2 regions of the Acinetobacter bereziniae genome follow, and region 2 is predicted to be linked to the other one. Evidence: riboswitches for the same ligand, from Rfam matches in the RefSeq annotation. Region 2 holds a riboswitch; the other holds the start of a gene.
The links. A riboswitch is a leader RNA that binds a small molecule or an ion and turns the genes downstream of it on or off. The one in region 2 is predicted to bind manganese.
Positions count from the first base shown of each region.

Region 1 (6,994 bases), 1.8 Mb from region 2:
TCAGGAGTCACGGTGATAGGATCTTTCACCATGCCTGCTTCAAATTTTTTCACACGGCGAACTTCTGCAGCTTGCGCAGAAATATCCATGTTTTTATGTAAAATACCGATACCACCATTTTGCGCCATTGCAATCGCCATACGTGACTCAGTCACTGTATCCATTGCTGCTGAAACCATAGGTATGTTCAGTTGAATGCCGCGTGTGAGGCGTGTCTTTAGAGAGACATCTTTTGGGAGGATAGTAGAATAGGCAGGGAGTAATAAGACATCATCGAAGGTTAACGCTTCTTGAACGATGGTCAACATAACAGTCTCGCTGGTAATTTCCGTGAGCTATTATATACAAATTTCCGTTCAATTTTCATTTTTTATTGTGCGGATTTATCTTATTCTCGATCACCCTTTATTTTTCAGTATCTTATTGAAATAAAAATGGGCTTTGAATATAAAATTATAGTAGATTTAACACCACAGCAAACTGTCAGCTGACAGTCTCTGCTTTTTAAACAACTCTAGGCTACTGTCAAAAAACGACTCAATATATGATTAGAGCTTGTATCTCTTGTAAAAAAAATCTTCTCATATCCTAAACTTCCCCATTGCAGCATTAGCACACCTGATCAAAATCTTCATCATTACTGGGTGTCATGACATCAATATCAATCAAAGGAATTAAATTATGTGCCTGCCTTGCTTTGGCACATTGTGCATCCCCAGCTTGCACCTCTTTACAAGATGAACTGCGTTGTTCATACATGGTACAACTGACCTGCTGTCCAACAACACCATCCAATGCAATACAACGGGGTTGTTTTTGATTGGTCCCTTGCATACATGAATATACTGCAGTTAACGGTTCTACATAATCTGAAGGCATTGCTTCTCCCTCCGCCCAATAAAATGAGACTCGGAAAAAGGCGCAACACGCCCCACAGTTTAAGCATGCATCCTGTGCTGAGATTTGTGACAACATTTTTTTAAGATTCTCGTTATCAGTTTAAGATTTTGGCAAGAAAATCCTAAAAAAAGTCGTATCCAAACACAATAGATTTTTTGAGTTTTTTTATTGAGGACAGGTAAACACGGTCTCATCCATCAAATCAACACCGCACTGTAAATTTTCAATCCAATCTAAAAATTGATTGATCATTTCCTTTCCAATAAAAGGTTTGCCATGCTGAGGCACGATCATCTCAATATCCATCTGACGCACCATTTTCACCCATAAGCGAATGATTCTGTTGGTACACATATACCGTTGATGAAAACCACGCATACTTGGAATATGACTATTAAAATCATCTATCGGTGTAGATGCATCATCAACAATAGATGCCCCCATATCCCCAGAAAATAAAATTTTAGAGATGGGGTCGTAAAACTGAAAATTCCCTACTGAATGTAAGAAATGTGCAGGAACGACAATAATTCGAGTTTCACCCAAAGGAATTGAACCCCCTTGATCAGGTAACTCAATCAAACGCTCTAGCCAACCGCCTTTCATACGGTCACTCATAAAAGCGGAATTTAAGTGAGGTAAAAAGCGCGCCCACAACTTAGAAGCGACCACTTTAGCATCGGTATACACTAACCAACGTGGCATTGAGGTAATAATGTCAGGGTCTTGATGAGATGCCATCACATAGTCTAGGTTTTGCAAACGTGTGTATTTATTTAATTCCATAGTTAAAGGTACATAAGTTAAATCACCACCTGGATCCAAAACTGCTGCACGTTCATTATTGAGAATCAAAAATTGATTGGCTTGTACACCTTCGCCTTTCACCAAACTGGTAAAACTAATACATTTATGTGTGCCATTATCAAACAAAACTTGCGATGTGGTGCGATCTAAAGCCATACCCAGAACCCCAAAACCTTTTTTAAAATAAATCTTTATTTATCCCATACAACATATAAGGTTTTCTTCAAAGTTACAATAAATATACAACCTAAGTTTTATGATTATTTGTGTGATTATTCTCAAAATAATAAAAAACCCAACACTAGGTTGAGTTTTTTATCTTGAAAAGGTGCTGATCCAATCACAGCTTAAAGCTGCATCGAAAAAACAGCCTTAAAAAAAGTAATGTTGTACCAATGCGGCAACACCAATGATAAAGAATATCGCTGCGCCAATTTTATGAATTAAAGAAATTGGTAATTTATCTGCCAACTTATTACCAATAAATACAGCAGGTGCATTGACCAACATAATGCCCAGTGTAGTCCCTAGAGTGACCCATCCGATACTGTCAAAACGTGCAGCAAGTGCTACGGTCGCAATTTGAGTTTTATCACCGATTTCAGCCAGGAAGAACAACACAAATGTTGCACCAAAGACCCCATATTTCTGCCATTTATTTATGCTTTCAGATTCATCATCCAGTTCGTCTGGAATCAGCATCCAACCCGCCATGGCGATAAAGCCAAGTGAAACGATCCATAACAGAACAGTTGGACTGAGTACCGTGGTAATCCATTGCCCCAGCACAGCTGACACGCCATGATTGACCAATGTCGCAATCAGAATCGCGAATAAAATCGGAATAGGTTTACGGAAACGTGCAGCAAGAAGTAATGCGAGTAGTTGCGTTTTATCGCCCATTTCGGATAAAGCAACAACCACCAAAGAGATGAGGAAGGCATTTAACATGTCAAAGTCTCTGGCTAGCAATATTTACCGATGACTTACCCCTCCTGCTAGCCAATATGAATAGTCACCTATCCAACGCGGAGTGATAAATCAAAGGTCTTGCCAACAAAAGATAGCTGAGTACATGCCTTCAGCTAAATTGGTTCTTTGCTATGATGACCATACTCTGTTGAGTAATTATGTTGATCATCACCCATTTATTATCGTATTGATAACAAACAGCGGCTACTCCCCAATGAAGTACAACTATTCTACAATGCTTTTCAGTTTATTTTCAATTTTTACTATTCAATATCTTAAACACCAATCAAAGCAAAAGATTTGATCGGCTTAAATATAAAAAAACCCCGCATAAAGCGAGGTTTCCTCATCTTTAAAACTTAAAGCAAGATGTTACGAATGTCCGATAACAACTTGGTTAATTTATTGGTAAATCGAGCCGCATCCGCACCATTAATCACACGATGGTCATAAGACAATGACAGTGGCAACATCAATTTCGGATCAAAACCTGAACCATTCCAAACTGGCTGCATGGTGGCAGGTGAAATTCCCAAGATTGCAACTTGTGGCCAGTTCACCAAAGGTGTAAATGCTGTACCACCAATTGAACCTAAGCTGGTAATTGTAAAGTTGGCACCTTGCAAATCTTTCGGAGAAAGTTTCTTATCACGTGCTTTTTTACTCAACTCACCCAATTCAATCGCAATTTGCTTAATTGATTTTTGGTCAGGATTGCGCAATACAGGAACAGTTAATCCATCTGGTGTCGCCACTGCGATTCCCATATGAATTTCCTTACGTAACACCACTGACTTTTGATCGTCAGCAAGATGACCTGCAAAATAAGGTTCTTCTTTCAACAAGAACGCTACAGCTTTCGCAATAAAAGCAAGAATGGTTAAGCTTATACCGTCTTGCTTAAACTTACCTTTGAGTTCACCACGCCAAGCTTCAAGCTCAGTAATATCCGCCAAATCAAATTGTGTCACTTGCGGAATAAAATTGTTCAGTGACAACTGCGGTACAGACACTTGCTGTAAACGTGTCATTGGCGCAATTTCACTACCACCAAATGCGCTGAAGTCTGGTAAAGCAGGTAAACCTGAAGCAACCTGAGCAACTGTAGTTTGTGGCGCTGCTTGTGGTGCAGTCAGTTTCGCTTTAACAAAAGCAAAAACATCGGCTTTCATCACACGTGCATGTGGACCAGAAGCTTGAACTTGAGAAAGTATAACGCCCAATTCACGTGCAAGTTTACGCACAGCTGGACCCGCATAGACTTTAGCATTTTCAGCTTGCTGTGCTTTTGATAATTTCTCACATGAGTCTACAGCAGTAAGCGTCTCAACTTTTGCAGATGCAGTGGTCGGTGCTTGAGCTGCGACTGGTGCTGTTTCTTGCGATGATTGAGTTGCAGGTTTCGCTTGAGGAGCTGGTGTTGCTTGACCTTCTGCTTCAATGGTCACCAAAGCGGTACCTTGAGTCACAGACTGATTCAATTCCACATGAATGGCACTGACCACACCTGCAACTGTACTTGGTACTTCTACAGATGCTTTATCAGATTCTGCAACACAAAGACTCTGATCTTTTTCAACACGGTCACCCACATTGACTAAAATTTCAGAAATAGTCGCTTTGTCCACGCCCAAATCTGGCACAGTGACCTCAACTTTACCTGATTGAGTCACAGCGGACTGTTCTTGTGCAGCAGCTTGAGGTACTGGCGTTGTTTGCTGTGGCGCTATCTCAACGGACGATGCTGTTGATGCTGCTGCACCACCTTCAGTTTTCACTGTAATGAGTACTACACCCTCTTTAACACTGTCACCTTCTTTCACCACAACACTTTCAACTGTACCTGCGACTGTACTTGGAACTTCAACTGTGGCTTTATCTGATTCGACAACAACAATGCTATCGTCCACAGCAATTTCATCACCAACTTTTACTAACACTTCGCCTACTAAAGCTTTTTCCACACCAATATCTGGAACTTTCACTTCAACTGTTTGTGATGTCGTATTTGTAGATGCTGAATTTGCCACAGGCGCCGCAGACTCTGTTTTAACTTCTACAACAGCTTCTGCTTTTGCTGGCTCTTGAGCAGGTGCTTCAGCGGCTTCTGTCACAGTTGCATCAGCAGATTCAACTTCAATCAATACTGCACCTTCTGAAACTTCATCACCTTCAGCAACCGCAATACGTTTTACTACACCTGCTGAAGTGCTAGGCACTTCAACAGAGGCTTTATCAGATTCCAGCAAAACGATACTGTCATCTACAGCGATCGTATCGCCGACCTTGACGAGGATTTCGGCAACCGTTGCCTTATCTACACCAATATCAGGAGTTGTAATTTGCATCATTATTTCTCCTCAGTAGATTCAGTATAAGCTGCAACTTCTTGCACAGATGGATGTGCTTGAGGTAACCATGCAACTGGACGGTCAACATCAAGTTCAAACGAAGAAATCGCATCTTTCACTAAACGTGCGTCCACTTCACCTTCATCGGCAAGTTTTTTCAATGTTGCAACCACGATATGAGCAGCATCTACACCGAAATAGCTACGCAAGTTGCCACGTGTATCTGAACGACCATAACCATCTGTACCTAAAGTTACATATGGACGGCTATCTGGAAGGTAAGCTCGGATCTGTTCGCTATATGCGCGCATATGATCTGTTGCTGAAACGACAATACCATCGGTATCACGTAACTGCTGAGACACCCAAGATTCTTTACCATCTTCAAGTGGGTGCAAGCGATTGTATTCTTCAACAGCCATACCATCACGTGCTAACTCATTGAAGCTTGTTACGCTCCACACATTAGAATGAATTTGGTATTCATCACGTAAAATTTGTGCCGCTTTGATGACTTCACGTAGAATTACACCTGAACCCAACAACTGAACTGTGGCTTTTTCATCTTGGTTGAATAGATACATACCACGCTTGATGCCTTCTTCAGCACCTTCAGGCAATGCAGGTTGATCATAGTTTTCATTCATGAGCGTCAAGTAGTAGAACACACGTTCTTGATTGACATACATGCGTTGTAAACCATCATGCACAATCACAGCCAACTCATAACCAAAGCAAGGATCATAAGCCACGCAGTTTGGAATAGTTGCTGCCAAGATATGTGAATGACCATCTTGGTGTTGTAAGCCTTCACCATTCAAAGTTGTACGACCTGCTGTTGCACCACACAAGAAACCTTGTGCTTGAGAGTCACCTGCAGCCCATGCAATATCACCAATACGTTGGAAACCAAACATAGAGTAGTACATATACATTGGAATCATTGGCAAGTTATTGGTGGAATAACTGGTACCCAATGCTGACCAAGCACTCATCGCACCTGCTTCATTGATCCCTTCTTGTAACATGTGACCATCTTTTGCTTCACGATAGTTCATGAGCTGTTCTTGGTCTTCAGGCGTATAGTTTTGTCCATGTGCAGCGTAGATACCCAACTGACGGAACATCCCTTCTAAACCGAAAGTACGAGCTTCATCAGGTACAATTGGAACAACACGGTCTTTAATGGCTTTTTCTTTTAACAATGCTGCAATCAAGCGCACCATCACCATCGTCGTAGATTGTTCTTTACCACCACTGCCTTTCAATACACCATCAAATACTGAAAGTTCAGGAATCGCCAAAGCTTCGCTTTCTTTACGACGTGCAGGTAGATAACCACCTAAAGCTTCACGACGAGCTTTCATATATTTCAATTCAGGCGAGTTTTCACCAGGACGATAGAATGGTAACTCTTCAAGCTGTTCATCATTGAATGGCAAATTGAAGCGATCACGCACATATTTTAATGAATCAAGTTGCATTTTCTTGATTTGATGCGTTTTGTTGACTGCTTCGATTTCATCAGACAAACCATAACCTTTTACAGTTTTCGCCAAGATCACTGTAGGTTGACCGTTACTGGTCATTGCTGCTGCATAAGCCGCATAAACTTTATATGGGTCATGACCACCACGATTTAGATTATCAATATCTTCATCGCTCAAGCCTTTCACTAATTCCGCAGCTTCAGGATATCTGCCAAAGAATTTTTCGCGAGTATACGCACCGCCTTTTACTTGGTAACGTTGATATTCGCCATCTAAAGTTTCATCCATTAATGCTTTTAAAGCACCAGAAGTATCTTTATCAAGTAGAGGGTCCCAATGGCGTCCCCAAACCACTTTAATCACACGCCAGCCAGCGCCACGGAATAACGATTCAAGCTCTTGAATAATTTTACCATTACCACGAACAGGACCATCTAAGCGTTGTAAGTTACAGTTAACCACCCAGATTAAGTT
Region 1 is NZ_CP066119.1:4,458,387-4,465,380, forward strand. Features, by position in the region: gene guaB (IMP dehydrogenase) at 1-308, opposite strand, end outside; gene I9192_RS20930 (YkgJ family cysteine cluster protein) at 610-975, opposite strand; gene I9192_RS20935 (oxygen-binding di-iron domain-containing protein) at 1,066-1,863, opposite strand; gene I9192_RS20940 (TMEM165/GDT1 family protein) at 2,080-2,658, opposite strand; yybP-ykoY riboswitch at 2,747-2,904, opposite strand; gene I9192_RS20945 (2-oxo acid dehydrogenase subunit E2) at 3,039-5,027, opposite strand; gene aceE (pyruvate dehydrogenase (acetyl-transferring), homodimeric type) at 5,030-6,994, opposite strand, start outside.
Region 1: linked by a shared signal. The riboswitch ahead of I9192_RS20940 (TMEM165/GDT1 family protein) and the one ahead of I9192_RS12545 (TMEM165/GDT1 family protein) in region 2 are both predicted to bind manganese.

Region 2 (6,994 bases):
GTACACTGCATTACCAACAGCGTTGCAGCCAATTACGCAGCCAATATTTTATTGGCGGCTGGTGCATCACCGGCGATGATTGATAATCCCTTTGAAGCAGAAAGTTTTGCCTCTATTGCAGCGGCATTGAGTATTAATCTTGGAACACCAACATCTGAACAAATGCAAGCCATGCAAATTTCAGCACAGACTGTTGCAAATAAAAATACACCTTGGGTACTTGATCCTGTGGGTTATGGTCCATTTCTAAAATGGCGTAGTGAAATGGTCGATCAATTGGTTTTACTTCATCCGACTATTATTCGTGGCAATGCATCTGAGATCAGTGCGCTCGCAGGCAACCAAGTTGAATCCAAGGGTGTTGATAGTGCAGTGTCAAGTAATGAAGTTTATTTACAAGCTCAAGCGCTGTTAAATCATAGTGAATGTGTTGCAATTTCTGGTGAATCCGATTTCGTCCTTTCAAAAGAACTTCATCATGTGATTCAAATTAATGGGGGAAGTTTTTTACAGCCTAAAATTACGGCGACAGGTTGTGCTTTAGGTGCTTTAATTGCGGCATATAGCACTGTGACCACTCCAGCAATTGCCACTATTTCTGCACATATTCACTTTGCCATTGCTGGAAAATTGGCTTTTGAAAAAGCCTCGGCTGTGGGAAGTTTTAATGTGGCGTTCCTCGATGAAATTTACCAAATGAGTGCCAATAAAATTTGGGAATACAGTGATATTCAAGTATTAGGTCTCTAAATTAATCTGAAATTAATTAGAGGATAATACTGAACAGCATGTAGAAGATTTAATTGCATATTTGTCTAGGTTTGATCAGCAACCATTTATTTTGTTTGGAAAAACTGCAACTTAAAACTTTCATGACTTTATCCTACTGAAATTGCAGAACTTGCCACAATTTTGCAATCAAACTTTACCAAAGAGCATGGACTATATCATTTCAATGGCTATTTATCAGATGATCGTTTTCTTTATTTTAGGTGCTGGTTAATTCTTATAGGAAAAGAATTTTTTGAGGGCACATTACAAGAGATTGAAAACTTCGTCAGTTGTACTGTTTGAATAAATTGCTCAATTAAAGCGTGAATAAAAAATGGGGCTTATCGTTAAGCCCCATGATTGATCATTTTTTTACAAATACTTTCTTATATATTTCTCTCGGCATTTCAGCAAATTCGACACACAGCTGAATTTCCAGACCTTGAGCTGAATAGTCTTGAAACGACTGTAAAAATTGTGACAGATTTTCCGTCATTAAATTTTTTTGTTCTTCACTGCGTCCGCTTAAACCTTGTAAACGAACAAAGATGAATGCTTGTTGATTGTCTCCAAAACCGATCAGATAATCTGAAACTGATTGAATACGCGACTTAATATCATGTGCATCGCTGACTAAGCCCGTATCAAACAAAGCATGATTTAAACCCAACATCAATTTCTTTTGATCTAAATTCTGAATATTGTCTGAATAATCAATAAACATTTGTGGCATCGTGTTAACCATATGAAAATATTATAGATTAGTATTGAGTATAACATCCCTACTCTAGAAACTGTAAAATTAACGCAAATTTATAACTTTAGTTGTATATACTTCATTAAAAAATAAGCAAAAATTTAGATATAGCACTATTATCAAAGCATTGGTTATCAACTTTTTGCTTAGAATTCTCCACTCCCAAAATCTTGTTGAATGTAACTTTCTGATCGTTGCATCATATTCATTAATTTTTATTTCACCACCACGACGTATACACTACCTCATAACCAAGGCAGGTATACTGAACGAAAAAATAAATTTAGCGCCATAATAACTTCGGAATAAAATGACATTTCTCATCTAACCAACATAGTTTTTCTTGAGTTTCCAATCGATCATGAAGTCCCATTAAATGTAAAACATAACGGTCTAAATCACTGGCATCGACAGGTCTTTGGCTACTTATTCCCTTTTTCGGCATTTGATCATACCAAATCAGGATTGGTACACGATAACCTGCTTCGGTATCCGAACTATGACCTACATAATTGAGTTCATGACCCACTTGATTTCCATGATCAGATAAAAAAGTAAAAGATCTAAAATCAGCCCTTTTGGACAAAAGCAAATCAAACAGTTTAGAAACAATCCAATCTTGATAAAGGATACTATTATCGTATTCATTACGTTTTAACTGAATAAAATGATTGATTTTATTTTGCTCTAGCGTCCTTTCAACCTCATCATTTGTCGCATCATTAAATTTAGAAAACTGTTCAGGATAACGTAACTTATAATTTGGGTGTGAACCAATCAGATGTAGAATAATGAGCTTACGAGGCGTTGGATCATCTAACGCAGCTTTATAAGCTGGAAGAATATTTTCATCCAATGAACGACTACTCCGACCGGACTGTTTATTGATAAAAACCACTTCGTCGGCATAGTTTGCAAATAATGATGAGATATAAACATCATCTTGATTACTGATCCAATACACCTTGAATCCTGCAGCTTTTGCATAGCCCATAATATTTTCTGGTGCTTGGTCATCCATCGCATTGCGTGTGCCATCATTAAATAAATAACGTAGCGATTGAATGGTTGAAGATGCAGGCGAATAACCTCGACAAAATACTTTGAACTGCCCACTACGTTTGCTTAATTCAGGTGTTGTATTTCGAGGATAACCGCATAAGCCAAAATTAAAACTGGTAATACTGTCTGTTAAAACCACTGTATGGGTTTGCTGTTCAGCAAACGGTTTACGTCTATCCAATCTTTTTTCTGCGTTGGACGTCCAAGTTTGATGTATATGATGGTGTTGTGAAACACGTGACTGAAAATCTTTAATTTTGCCATAATATCCAAACCAATAAGCAAGTGGATGCAAAGCAAAAGAAGGCTTAAGTACGTAACTGACCACACACAGTAATATCAAAAAACCGAGGATTGAGCGCCCGACGATACGCATTGGATAAATATGGTGATGTGGCTGATCAAAATATTTGAATAAGACTAAAAAATACAATCCTAATGTGGTTAAAAAGCACAAAAGTAAAAATCCAAACAATCCAACATGCTGTTGTATAAACTCTAAACTTTCATTGAATGTGGTATTTGCAATCGACTCAACAATTAAATAGCCTTCTGCATCACTGTTAAATAACCACCAGCTCAGTGAAAGTAAGGTTGTATGCAAGAAAAAAATAAACCACCAAAGTATCGCGGATATTTTCCAAAACAATTTTGACTTGCTACTCGCTTGGAAGCATAACCAAACACCTGGCATTGCTAAAAATGCCAAACGTAAACTATCCGCCCAGCTTCCAGCAAAGCCCAATGTGAAAAAGACAATCAAGACAGGCAAAAGCAAATAAAATGCAAAAAACCATCGTTGTATATCTATCGGCAATTGATTAAATCGGCGCATAGCACTTAAACGCTTCAAACTTTGAAAAAGTAATGTTGAACGAGAGCAGCAACACCAATCGTTAAGAATACCAGTGCACCAATTTTATGAATCAATGAAATTGGAAGTTTTTCTGCTAGTTTGTTGCCGATAAATACTGCTGGAGCATTCACCAACATAATTCCCAAAGTAGTCCCTACTGTCACCCAGCCGATACTGTCAAAACGAGCAGCTAAAGCAACTGTTGCAATTTGGGTTTTATCCCCAATTTCTGCCAAAAAGAACAGCACAAATGTTGCACCAAATACACCATATTTTTGCCATTTATTGATACTTTCGGATTCATCCCCCAACTCATCAGGAATAAGCATCCATATCGCCATCCCAATAAATCCTAATGAAACAATCCATAGCAGTACAGTTGGACTCAATACCGTGGTGATCCATTGACCCAATATGGCTGAAACACCATGATTGACAAGTGTGGCTAAAAAAATCGCCAATAGAATGGGAATGGGTTTTCGAAATCGTGCAGACAGAAGCAGAGCTAAAAGTTGAGTTTTGTCACCCATTTCAGATAAGGCAACAACAGCAAGAGAGATAAGGAAAGCAGACATCATAATACTTTTCTCTGGCTAGCAATAATTCCCAATGATTTATAACTCTAGCTAGCCAAAGCAGAGTAACAAATCAAAGGTCTTGCCAACAAAAAGAAATTATGATCAAAAAGATCTTTTGGTTCTTTGCTATGATGACCATGCCCATTTGAGCAATTATGTTGACCATCACCTTTTTACCCGAGGTAAAAAGCGGCTACTCCCCAATGAAGTTTAGTTATCATAAAGAATACTTGACCAATTTTCAAACATAATTTTGCGATATCAAAGTTTCACATTTGATCTAGCATTGCGAGCCTGCAATAGTATGTTTTTACTCGATCTGTACAACTTATAGCATCTGAGATGCAACGCTAGAGTTGATGATCAATTCTAAATTTTCATAATCATCAAATTGTTCAAAAGAAACACTTCAATCTATCGATGTTCGTGTATGATAAAATCAGCACAACTGAAAGCTGAGATTATAATCCTCCATATGCTTATATTCTGGGAATATCGCAATATACGAATTAAGTAATTTTTTCTCAACTTATTCATACTTCCATCATTAGAAGGATTTTTATTCGACAAACAGTAGGGCTAAACGCACTTGGTCATATCCCATTTTAGGGCTGGTCAACTCTACGATTGGGCGTAATTTTATCGCACCATCATCATTAAAATGACTTGGATCTTGCCGTTTCATTAATTTTTTATAAATTGTCCGTATTTTCTCGACCACCTCTTCACCCGGATTAGCAACAGAAATATCAAGCCCTTGTTCCTTATGCAGTCTCGCCAAATGATTGATGATTGTTGCTGGGGTTAAACCTCGCTCAATGGCAATATCTTGAATTTCGTAGCCACTTTCAAACAACTCACGCGTTTCGTCCAATGTGGCTGAAGCATAGTTGGCTTTACCGTTATTACGCGCCAATTTTTTTTCATTGCGTTCTATTTCAGTGGCGTTCAATGTCCCACCACAATGGCGAATAAAAGCATTATGTTGGGGTGTTAAGTCAACCTCCGCATAGTGCTGTTCAGCTTCACAGGAAAGCTCTTGAAAACGACGATCTGCTTTGATTGCCAAACTATCAAGTTCTAATGCTTGATCGTTGAAGCCAAGCAATCTAAGCCCCTCTATTGATTTTAACCGTGACAAAGCAACATAACCTTGTCCTTTTTCAAAAGTATGACTCAAATTAATTTCAGCAGCTTCTAAGGTCATGCCTTGTGATTTATGAATAGTAATTGCCCACGCCAAACGTAATGGAACTTGTTGTAAACTGGCAATGGTTTTACCGCCTTCATTGTCCACTGACCAAGTTTCAGGAGCGACCAATAAAGTTGTTCCATCGGTCATTTTCACCTTGGGCAACATCCCCATTTCATCATCTTCTTCAAAACCAATCACTTCACCTAAACTGCCGTTGATATATCCCATGTCAAAATTATTTTTAACAAACATCACTTTGGCATGTTTTTTTAATGTCAGTTCTTCAGGCGCACGAACTGAAGATTTTAATGTTTCTATCAGCTTTTCATTCCCATCTGTCACTGCAACAAATTGATGATCATCACCCTCAATTGCATTTAAATGCTGAAAATTGATGCTATCCACATCCATGTTGTGCGTATATAAACGGGTGAACATTTCACCTATATCTTGATGACGCGTATTTTGTAAGGCTTGAATATGTTGTGGCTGAATATTCTGTGCACGAATTGCATTGAGAATATCATTGAGTGCAGAATCATCTTGACGATGCTGTTCAGTCAAATAACAAACCCGAAATTTTGCCTCAACCCATGCATTAGACATAAAACAAAATTTATCACGATTCAGCTCATTATTTTTTCCTACAGGCGGAAGCTGAAAGAAGTCGCCAGCAGCAATCACTTGAATTCCACCAAAAGCATCATCAGATTCTTTAAAATATTTCAAAACTTGATTGACCAAATTTAACTGTTTGGCATGCAACATTGAAATTTCATCAATAATCAATACTTGAGCATTTTCCAGATGCTCTTTGAGATATTTACGCTCTTTCATCCTCTTCAAATCATCGTCTGAAAGCGTATCTTTAATGCCGATACCAGCCCATGTATGAATGGTCATTCCATTCATATGCGTCGCTGCAATCCCTGTAGAGGCTGTAATTGCGACAGGTATTTTACGGACTTTTAAATAATTGATGTATTGATTCAACGTATAGGTTTTTCCTGCACCAGCAGAGCCAGTCAAAAAGACATTTTCACCCGCTTTCATGAGTTTGAGTGCAGTTTCTTGTTTCATAACAGCCTTGAATTACCTTAACAGGATGGGACGGCTATAGCCTAACGATTTTTAATTAAAAAGTTAAGCCAAAAATAGCTTAGAAAAAAGAATAGACCCTGTTGACGATGTTTATAAGTTACCGAGTTCTTCATTCGGTTGAATACTACTTTTCCATTTTAAATGTTGATTCACATTTTCGATAAATGCCAGTGCCTTGCTTATATAAGATTGATCTGGAATATGATTATTAGGCAAGCGAAGTTGATCAAAGCTCAACTGCCCTAATTTATAGTAACAACCTAAAGTCATGACTTGATTGGGTTCAGCTATATTTGACATATGGAATGCTGCATATTCACGCTCCACTATTCTGGTGCTGTAGGAGACAGCTAAACAATGTTTGAAAACGACTGACTCTTGAGTAATTCGTTGTAGACTGTTGAGTTCCTCATAACACCAATCTTCAAAATAAATCTTTTGCATCGGCGCAATGCGATTCCACGAATCCACAGTAATTTTTTCTTTGAGTTTCGACATTGTCGTAACAAGATCATTGTGCAAATGCCATCGCTTCGCTTGTTGATAAAGACCAGACCAAGTCACATTACGTTCGATTTCATGATGCGTATTAAATAAATGCATCACATAGTCCAGAACAAAACTGTCATAAATACTATAATGCGGCATTCGATCGGTATTGATATGTTTAAACT
Region 2 is NZ_CP066119.1:2,651,066-2,658,059, forward strand. Features, by position in the region: gene thiM (hydroxyethylthiazole kinase) at 1-750, shown strand, start outside; gene I9192_RS22575 (DUF4240 domain-containing protein) at 913-1,074, shown strand; gene I9192_RS12535 (5-carboxymethyl-2-hydroxymuconate Delta-isomerase) at 1,136-1,504, opposite strand; gene I9192_RS12540 (phosphoethanolamine transferase) at 1,812-3,425, opposite strand; gene I9192_RS12545 (TMEM165/GDT1 family protein) at 3,440-4,021, opposite strand; yybP-ykoY riboswitch at 4,093-4,238, opposite strand; gene I9192_RS12550 (AAA family ATPase) at 4,584-6,299, opposite strand; gene I9192_RS12555 (hypothetical protein) at 6,411-6,994, opposite strand, start outside.